DNA from 2 places in the Geodermatophilus sp. Leaf369 genome. Region 2 is predicted to be linked to the other one. Evidence: riboswitches for the same ligand, from Rfam matches in the RefSeq annotation. Region 2 holds a riboswitch; the other holds the start of a gene.
The links. A riboswitch is a leader RNA that binds a small molecule or an ion and turns the genes downstream of it on or off. The one in region 2 is predicted to bind cyclic di-AMP.
Positions count from the first base shown of each region.

Region 1: it holds a riboswitch for cyclic di-AMP, as region 2 does, so the genes downstream of both, ASG36_RS22015 (hypothetical protein) here and ASG36_RS01630 (C40 family peptidase) in region 2, are expected to answer to the same signal.

Region 1 is NZ_LMQA01000004.1:1,724-6,618, forward strand. Features, by position in the region: gene ASG36_RS16365 (YdiU family protein) at 1-928, shown strand, start outside; gene ASG36_RS16370 (hypothetical protein) at 994-1,365, shown strand; gene ASG36_RS22015 (hypothetical protein) at 1,417-2,319, opposite strand; cyclic di-AMP (ydaO/yuaA leader) riboswitch at 2,344-2,496, opposite strand; gene ASG36_RS16380 (pentapeptide repeat-containing protein) at 2,612-3,211, opposite strand; gene ASG36_RS16385 (RNA polymerase sigma factor) at 3,279-4,442, opposite strand; gene ASG36_RS16390 (carboxylesterase family protein) at 4,693-4,895, shown strand, end outside.
Region 2 is NZ_LMQA01000001.1:335,491-340,385, forward strand. Features, by position in the region: gene ASG36_RS01625 (M48 family metallopeptidase) at 1-1,167, opposite strand, end outside; gene ASG36_RS01630 (C40 family peptidase) at 1,217-2,374, opposite strand; cyclic di-AMP (ydaO/yuaA leader) riboswitch at 2,390-2,559, opposite strand; gene ASG36_RS01635 (hypothetical protein) at 2,731-3,075, opposite strand; gene ASG36_RS01640 (M15 family metallopeptidase) at 3,176-4,895, opposite strand, start outside.

The DNA.
Region 1 (4,895 bases), on a different contig from region 2:
CGCCAGCAGCCACCTGCGGGTGGGCAGCTTCCAGTACGCCCGCGCCCTGGACGACGTCGACCTGCTGCGCCGGCTGGCCGACCACGCCATCGCCCGGCACCACCCGGAGGCCGCCGACGCCGAGCAGCCGTACCTGGCGCTCTTCGAGGCCGTCGTCGCCGCGCAGGCCGAGCTGGTCGCGAGCTGGATGGCCGTGGGCTTCGTGCACGGGGTGATGAACACCGACAACACCACGATCTCCGGCGAGACCATCGACTACGGCCCGTGTGCGTTCATGGAGGCCCACGACGCCGACGCCTCCTTCAGCTCGATCGACTCCGGCGGCCGCTACCGGTACGGCAACCAGCCGCTGGTCCTGCAGTGGAATCTGGCCCGGCTCGCCGAGGCACTGCTCCCCCTGCTGCACGCCGACCAGGAGCAGGCGATCGCCCTGGCCGTCCCCGCCCTGGAGCGGTTCGTGCCCGCCTACGAGGCTGCCTGGGCCGGGCGCATGCGGGCCAAGACCGGGCTGCCCGCCGGCCTGGCCGACGACGTCGCCGGCCCGCTGGTCCGAGACCTCCAGGCGCTGCTCCAGGCCGCCCACCCCGATCACACCACCTTCTTCCGGGCCCTGGGGCAGGCCGCCCGCGGGGACGTGGAGCCGGTGCGCGAGCTGGTGCTCGACCTGGCCGCGATCGACGAGTGGCTGGCCCGCTGGCGCGCTGTCGGTCCGGACGCCGACGCGATGGACCGGGTCAACCCCGCGGTCGTCCCGCGCAACCACCTGGTCGAGGAGGCCCTCGTGGCAGCCACCGACGGCGACCTCGAGCCGTTCACCCGGCTGGTCGCTGCAGTGACCTCGCCGTTCGACGTCCGGCCCGGGGACGAGCGGTACACCGAGCCGGCCCCGACCGACTTCGGCGCGTACACCACCTACTGCGGCACCTGACCCCCGGCGAGGCCGGTGGGGCTGCTGCGGTTGACGGACGGGCCCCCGACCAGGACCGTTCCCCCATGACGGCCTCCCCGCAGACCCACCGTCCCGGTGGCTGGGTGCTGGACCGCCGCGGCCTGGGCCGCGGGGTCCGGGTCACCCACCACCCCGAGCTCGGGGTGGTGAACCTCAGCGTCTGGCGGGAGAGCACCTGCGTGGGCACGGTGCACCTGACCGGTGCGGCGACCGCGCAGCTCATCGGGGCGCTGTCCACCGAGCTGGCGCACCTGGGCGCCGCGCCCTCCCCCACCGTCGGGCTGGTCGCCCTCGAGGAGCGGATCACTGCTCTGGAGGGCCGCCGTCCGGCCTGGCGGCGGGCGATCGACCGGGTCACCGGCCCGCGGCGGAGACCGCTCCCGCCACCGCCGTACCCGCTGCACGTGGTGCGCTGAGACGCAGCCGGGCCCGCCCCCACGAGGAGGACGGGCCCGGGGCGCGCTGGGTCAGCGGTAGTTCACGTGCACGTGGTCGAAGTGGTTCGCGGTCGTGCCGCCGCGGTCCTCCATCATCGACCAGGAGCCGTTGGGCGACCCGAGGTAGCGCTGCTCGTAGATCAGGTAGTCCACGCCGAGCTCGTCCCAGTGCGCGATGTGGTAGGCCACGATCGCGTCACCGAGGCTCTGATCGGTCATCACCATGTAGTCCAGCGCCCTGCCCGACGGGTGGCCGCCGGGGTCGGTGGCGCTGGGCCGGGTGCCGCCCAGGGTGATGCTCCCGGCGCCGGGCACGTTGCTCACCACGGCGTCGGCGGCGGCCCGCACCGAGGAGGCCACCGGGCCGGAGGTGTTGGAGATCCGGGCGACCGAGCTGGCCGAGGTCGACGAGGACGCGGTGACCGCGCCCGACCCGGCGGAGGACGAGGACGGGGACGACGCGGCGGCCTCGGCGGCGGCAGCAGCCTCGGCCTCGGCGGCAGCGGCCGCTTCGGCCTGGGCAGCGGCGGCAGCTGCGGCCTCGGCGGCCTGCGCGTCCAGCACGGCCTGGTCGGCGGCGGCCTGGACCTGCTGCGCGGCGGTCTGCTGGTCCTCGCGGGTGCTGCGGCTGGCGGCCATGTCCTGGAGGGCGGCGATGCTGCGCTCGGTGTCCAGCGAGGCGGGGTCGGCGCTGAGGCCCAGCTGCTGGGCGACGCTGGCCGGCTGGGAGGCGGCGGCCGACGCGTCGGCCTGCTCGGCCGGAGCGGAGGAGAGCACGACGTTGGCGATCAGCGCGCCGGCAGCGACGACGCCGAGGTACAGGCTCGGGCGGCGGCGGAGGGCGGCGATCCGGAACGCGGTGCCGGTGGCGCGACCACGCCCGGAGGCGGTCGATCCCGTGCGGGTGGTGCTCGAGGTGGAGCAGGGTTCCATGGGTGCGGTGGCTCCGTGGGGCAGGTGTCTTCCGACGTGCCGCCTACCAGGTCAGCTGACGGGTTCGGGCGGAAGCAGCCCTACCTGCACACCGGACGGAGGTCCGGAGCGCGGGATTCACCCCAGTGGATCGGTGGGTCCCCGGCTCGCCCGAAGGCGACTCAGCGGCGTCCGACCGGGCTCCCCGGGTGGGGACGTGACGGTCGGTCGGACCCGGCCACGGTAGCCGGGGCACCGGCTCCTGCCAATGCCGACGCGCGTTTTCGTCAGGTGACGGTGCTCGCGCACGACGTCAGCGGACGGCGATGCCCGCCGCCGCGGCCAGCGCGGGCGCCAGCGTCGTCAGGGTCGCTGCGTCCACGACGCCGTCCCGCAGCCCGGTGACGCCCTGCACGGCCGAGAGGTCGCAGCCGGTGAACGAGGTGCGCACCAGGGTGGCCTGGGCGAACCGGGCCTGGGCGAGCCGGCAGTCGACGAACTCCACGCCGTCGAGGGAGGCGGCGGTGAGATCGGCCTCGGTGAGGTCGCAGCCGGTGAACCGGACCGCCCGCAGGGTGGCGAACCGGGCGTCGAGACGGGCGCCGCGCACCTGCGTGAACGCCACGTCGCGCAGCCCGGCGCCGGCCAGCGACACCCCGGCGAGCCGGCTCTCCCCGACCGCGACCCGCTGCCACTGCGCCTCGCCCAGGTCCAGCCCGGAGAGGTCGCAGGCCTCGACCTCCAGGTCGGTGAACCGGGCCCGGCCCAGCCGGCCCCCGATCAGCCGCAGGTCGGCGAACCGGGCCGCGACGACCTCGACGTCCTCGGCGTGCAGCTCGTCGGCGTCCCCGCGCACCGAGACGCCGGTGACCAGCTGCTCGAGGTCGACGTCGGCCAGGTCGACGGTGCCCACACGCGACGGCACCACCGGCGCCTTCGGGCCGGTGGTGCCGGAGCGGGTGGTGCGAGGTGCCAACTGCTCAGTCGAGGTAGTCGCGCAGGACCTGCGAGCGGCTGGGGTGGCGCAGCTTGGACATCGTCTTGGACTCGATCTGGCGGATCCGCTCACGCGTCACGCCGTAGACCTGACCGATCTCGTCCAGCGTGCGCGGCTGGCCGTCGGTGAGGCCGAAGCGCAGCCGGACGACGCCGGCCTCGCGCTCGGACAGGGTCTGCAGGACCCCGGTGAGCTGCTCCTGCATGAAGCCGTAGCTGACGGCGTCCACGGCCACGACGGCCTCGGAGTCCTCGATGAAGTCACCGAGCTGGCTGTCGCCCTCGTCGCCGATGGTCTGGTCCAGCGAGATGGGCTCCCGGGCGTACTGCTGGATCTCCAGCACCTTGTCCGGGGTGATGTCCATCTCCTTGGCCAGCTCCTCCGGGGTGGGCTCGCGGCCCAGCTCCTGGAGCATCTCGCGCTGTATGCGGCCCAGCTTGTTGATGACCTCGACCATGTGCACCGGGATGCGGATGGTGCGGGCCTGGTCGGCCATCGCGCGGGTGATCGCCTGGCGGATCCACCACGTCGCGTAGGTCGAGAACTTGAAGCCCTTGGTGTAGTCGAACTTCTCCACCGCGCGGATCAGGCCCAGGTTGCCCTCCTGGATCAGGTCCAGGAAGGCCATGCCGCGGCCGGTGTACCGCTTGGCGAGGGAGACCACGAGGCGCAGGTTGGCCTCGAGCAGGTGGTTCTTGGCGCGCTCGCCGTCCCGGATGATCCAGTTCAGGTCGCGCCGCATGGTCGTGGACACCTTGGTGTCGGTGTCGGCCAGCTTGTGGGTGGCGTAGAGCCCGGCCTCGATCCGGCGGGCCAGGTCCACCTCCTGCTCGGCGGTCAGCAGCGCGACGCGGCCGATCAGCTTGAGGTAGGCGCGGACGGCGTCGGTCGAGGTCGCCATCGCGGCGTCCTTGCGCGCCTTCTGCAGCGCGAGCGACTCCTCCTCGTCCCACTCGAAGGACCCGGCGGGAGCGGCGTTCTTGTCCTCCTCCTCCGGGGTGTCCGTCGAGTCGGTGTCCTCGTCGGTCTCCGTGGGGGCGATCTGGACGGCCTCGACGTGGTCGCCCGCCAGGCGGGCTCCGGCTCGACCCGCGGTGGGAGCGGGAGCGGTCTCGGGGGTGTTCTCGTCGACGACGGTCTGGGTCATCTCGCCTCTCTCGTTCAGAACATGCGGCATCGCGACGACGCGGGGCGTCTGCGCGGAGGGGCCGGCCGGGCAGGGCGGTGGGTACCGCCGGAGCTGGAGTGGGGGGCGGGAGCGGCATCGCCGTTCCTGACTCACTGGACATGGTAGTCCGCTCCGGGCCGGAGTTCGACGATGCAACCACTTCCGTCCCCGTGGACACCTGTGTCCGGACTGTGCGACGGGGCCGACGGGGCTCGTAGGGTGCCCCGTCGTGAGCTCCCCGCACCAGGACACCGGGCCGGACCAGCAGGCCGCTGAGCTGCACGTCGTCGACACCCCGGTCGGTCCGGTGCGGGCCCGGCGGGACGGTGCCGTGCTCCGGGCGACGGGCATCCGGTACGCCCGGGCCGGGCGCTTCCAGGCACCGGTCGCCGAGCCGCCGTCGACCACGCCGCTCGACGCGACCCGGCCCGC
Region 2 (4,895 bases):
CCAGGCCGCCGGCGGGTCGGGCTGGTTGAGGTTGGCGACCGCCAGGCGGCGCATCACGTCCTCGAAGGCGGCCGGGTCGTCGGTGAGGTCCAGCGCGTGCTGGTCGGCGCGGGCCTCCAGCTGGCGGGACACCCCGTTCTGCACCGGCGTCGACAGCAGGGTCGCGGCCGCCACGAGGAACAGCACCAGCGGCACCACCCGGGGGTCGCCCGGCCCGTCGGCACCGGCCCGGCGCAGCAGCGGGGCCGAGCCGAGCAGCCAGCCGAGCAGCGCGACCCCGGCCCCGGCCCCCAGCGCGCCGACCAGGGTGCCGGTGAGCACGTCGTCGGTGGCCACGTGGCCCAGCTCGTGCGCCGCGATGGACTCGATCTCGGCGTCGGGGAGCTCGGTGAGCAGGGTGTCGTAGACGACGATCCGTCGCGTCGAGCCGAACCCGGAGACGTAGGCGTTGAGCGCGGTGGTGCGCCGGCTGGCATCGGCGACCAGCACGTCCTGCACCGGGGAGCCGGACTGCTCGGCCAGGTCGAGCAGGTCGGTGCGCAGCTGGGAGGCCGGCAACGGGGTGAAGGAGTTGAACGCCGGCTCGATGACCACCGGGTAGAGGAACGACCCGGCCACGACCAGCCCGGCCGCACCCGCCCCGGCCCAGGCCCACCAGGTGCGGGGCGCCCGGCGGGCGAGCCCGACCAGCAGCAGCATGCCGAGCGCGGTGAGTCCCGCGGTGATCCCGGTGTCCACCGCGACGTCCCGGGCCCACAGCGGCCAGCTGCGGGTGGACAGGCCGTACCGGTGCCGGACCACCTCGCCGTAGGCCGACAGCGGGAGGGAGACCAGCCTGCCCACCACGGTCAGCGCCACGGTGCCCAGGAGCACCCGCCACACCCAGCCGCCGCCGAGCGGGCGCGCCACGGCGGTGACCAGCCGGGCGCCCAGCGGGGTCAGACCCAGGACCCCGGCGACGAGGAGGCCCAGCGCCAGGTTCGCCAGCGACGCCGGCCGCAGGGCCCCGACGAAGGCGTCGGCGCGGGAGAGCTGGTCGGCGGTCAGCCCGCCGGTGGGGTCGGTGACCTCGGGGGTGGCCGCCCACGGGATCCGCACCCACAGCACCACCACCAGGGCGACGCCGAGGACGGCAGCGGTGAGCAGGGCACGACGACGGGGACCCACGCCGGTGATCCTAGGAAGCCCGGCTGTGCGTCCCCGTCGGTGCCGCGCCTCAGACGAGCCGGCGCGCTCCTGCGTAGCCGGACATGTCCACGCTGCCGACCTTGACCACGTCACCGGAGGTGGGGGCGTGCACCATCATCCCGTTGCCGATGTAGATCCCGATGTGGCTGACCGGGCTGTAGAAGTACACGAGGTCACCGGGCTGCAGGTCCCCGCGGGCGACCGGGCTGCCCATCCGCGCCTGGGCCGCGCTGGAGTGCGGCAGGGAGATGCCGGCGGCGGCGTAGGCGTAGGACGTCAGGCCGGAGCAGTCGAAGCTGCTCGGGCCGCCGGCACCCCACACGTAGGGGTCGCCGCGCTGGGCCATCGCGGTGTCCACGATCGTCTGCGCCGCGGCGCCGTCGGCGACCACGGTCGCCGGTGCCTCCACCTCGGGGCCGCTGTGCGCGGTCACGACGACCTGCTGCTGCGCGGCGGTCAGGGCCGCGTACTGCGCCTGGTAGGCCGCGATCTGCTCCTGCAGGTCGGCCTGCTGGGCGGTGACGGTGTCCAGGGCCTGCTGCGCGGTGGCGGCGGCCTGGTCGGCGGCGGTCTGCGCCTCGGTCGCGGTGCGGCCGGCCGCGGCGACCTGGGTGACCAGGTCGTTGGTGTGCCCGGCGATGACGTCCAGGGTGCTGACCTGGGCCAGGAAGTCCTCGGGTGAGCTGCTGGTCATCAGCGCGCTGAAGCTGGAGGGGTTGGTCGTGTACGCACTGCGGGCGACCGTGTCGAGCTGGGTGCTGAGCGTGGCCAACTGGGTCTGCGCGGCGGTGACGGCCTGCGCGGCGGAGGCTGCGGCGGCCTGGTGGTCGGCGAGCTGCACCTGTGCGTCGTTGACCTGCTCGGTGACGACCTCGAGCTGGTGGTTGGCCTCGGCGACCAGTGCGGTGGCCTGCTCGGGGGTGGTGGCCTCGGTGGTGGACCCGGTGGCCCCGGTGGCAGCGGTGCCCGGGTCACCCGGCGCCGCGTAGGCGGTGCCCGGCAGGACGGTGAGGGTCAGCCCGGCGACGGCGCCGAGCAGCATCCCGCGGCCGAGGCGACCGGAGAGACGGGTGCGCCGCGGACCGGTCGGCAGGTCGGGGAGCGCCGGGACGATCAACGCCGCGGGGATGTGCGGGCGGGTGGTCGAGGACGGGATCGGTCCTCGGGCGGTGCGGTGGGACGACACGTGTGCGCGTGCTCCTCATCCTCCTCGACCGCCTACCGGGTTAGCTGACGGGTTCGGGCAGGAAGACGACGCCCTATCCCCGCACGCACCACCGTTCGTGGCGCCCGCGGAGAACTCACCCCAGTGCTGCGGTGGGTCCCCGGTCCGCCCGCCCCGGAGGGTGGGCAGTTCGGCGGTGACCGGTCGGTGTCACCCGGTGGGGCGACGTCCAGCCGACCGGACGACCCCACCGTATCGACGCCGGGGACCTCCGTGGAGAGGTCGATCCGGACCCCGAACGCACAGGAGGTGCCATTTCGGACCGCTCTGCTTCGGCACGTTCTGCCCAGCTCGACGGGAGCGCGGCGTGCCCCCACTCAGCCGACCTCGCGCCTCGTCGGGGGTTGGTGCCGCAGTGGCGGGACCAGTCCAACCTCTGCCAACGCCCGGACCGCGCGACGCTCGACGTCGTCGAGCTCCACGACCACCCCGAGAGCGGGAGAACCGGACCCGCCGGGCGTGTCGGTCGGCCCGGACACCCAGGCGCTGCCCAGGTCGGCCACCACGTCCTCCCGGGGGTGGCCCACCGCCGGCCGCCGGGTCATCGGCACCACGGTCGGGTCGCTCCCCCGCCACCCCGGCGGGGCCCCGAGCAGCACGGTGACGACGCAGTCGTCGCACCCCTGGCCTCGGACGGTGCAGGTGTCGCAGTCGATGAGCACGGTGCCTCCTGGCGGCGGTCGCAGGACCGGTCGGTCCGTCGCCGCGGACGCTAGGTGTCCCCACCGACATTTCCGGGTGCGCAGGTGCACACCCGCCCGCTCAGGTCCCGGCGAACTCCCAGTGCCAGGGCTCCTCGCGGCCGTTGCCCTGGTCGGCCCAGGTCGGGTGCACGAAGCCGAAGCGCCCGGCGTTGCCCACCATCCAGGCGTACTGCGCCGTCCCGTAGGACTCCACGCCGCCGCACAGGTCGACCGCCAGGCCCCACCCGTGGTTGCTCGTGCCGGGCACCGCCGCCAGCGCCGGCTTCTGGCCGTAGAGCGTCACCTGCGCGGCGTAGCCGCGGTAGGAGTCGGTGATGCACAGCGGGCTGCCGAACCGGCCGGCGAAGGCCGCCGACAGGGCCCGCCAGGCCGCCGCGGCGTCACACCGCAGCGCGTGGCCGGCCACGCCCAGGGGACACAGCGCCGAGGGCGGGATCAGCCCGTTGGGGTAGCCGCCCCACGACCGGCTGCCGTCGTAGCTGGCCGGGTAGAGGGAGTTGCCGCACTCCACCGGCAGCGCACCGGCCGTGGCGCCCGGCACGGCGACCGCCGCCCGGGGCGGCAGGCTGGGTCGGCCGATCCCGAGCAGCTGGTCGACGGGCACCGAGCGGACCACCACGGCACCGGCCCGTCCGTCGGCGGCGAGCATGGTCTGCGGGTCCAGGGCGATCCCCACGTGGCCCAGACCGGACTCCGCCGTCCCCAGGAAGACCAGGTCGCCGGGCAGCACGTCGGCCGTGGCCACCGGCGTGGTCGTGGCGAACAACTCGCCCTGCGTCGCCGGCAGCGCGATCCCGCCGGCGGCGTAGGAGGCCTGGACGAGAGACCCGCAGTCGTAGGACGCCGGGCCCGCCGTGCCCGGCGCGTAGGGCAGGCCGAGAGCGCCCATCGCGGTGCTGACCGCGGCGACCGTCTCGGCCGGCAGCACCAGCAGCGAGCTGGGCTGGCGGGGCAGCTGCGCGGCCCCGGGCTGGGCCGCCCCGGTCGAGCCGCCCACCGGCGCCAGCCCCGCGGGAACGCCGGCCGCCGGGTCCTGCAGGGCGGCCGCCGGCGGCAGGGCGACCCCGGCCGCGGTGAGCGAGTCGACGTAGGCCTGCCAGTTGGCCGCCGTCCGGGCGTTGACCTCCACCTGTTCGGCCTGCAGCTGCGCCAGCTGGCGGTCCACCGCGCCCAGGGCCCGGTCCAGGTCCGCGGTCACCGCCGACGCCGCGGCCTCCAGCTCGCCCACCTGGGCCGCGACCTGGTCGGCCTGGGCCGCACTGCCGGCCAGGGCCTGGTCGGCGGCTGCCTGCTCGGCCAGCGCGGCCTGCCGCTGGGCGGCAGCCGCGGTGAGCACGTCGTCGGCGGCGTCGTCGACGAGGTCCAGGTAGCCCATCGCCGCCACGACGTCGCCGGGGTCGCTGCCCGACAGCAACAGGGAGAGCGCCGTCGGGGCGCCGCCGTCCCGGTAGACGGCGGCGGCGTAGCGGCCGACGGCGACCTGCTCGGTCGCCAGGGCCGTCTCGGCAGCGGCCACCCGGGTCGCGGCGGCGTCCGCGGCCTGCTGGGCCCGGGCGAGCTCGGTCTGGGCGGCAGCCACGGCGGCCTGGCGTTCCTGCAGGTCGCCCTGCACCTCCGCGGCCCGGGTCTGCAGGTCGGTGAGCTCGGCGCTGTCCAGGACACCGGTGGTGCCACCGGGCTGCGAGCTGGGGGCCGCCGTGGCGGTGGGGGCGCCCAGGCCGAGCACGGCGAGCACCGTCCCGACGACCAGCACCGAGGACACCCGACGACGTCGCACC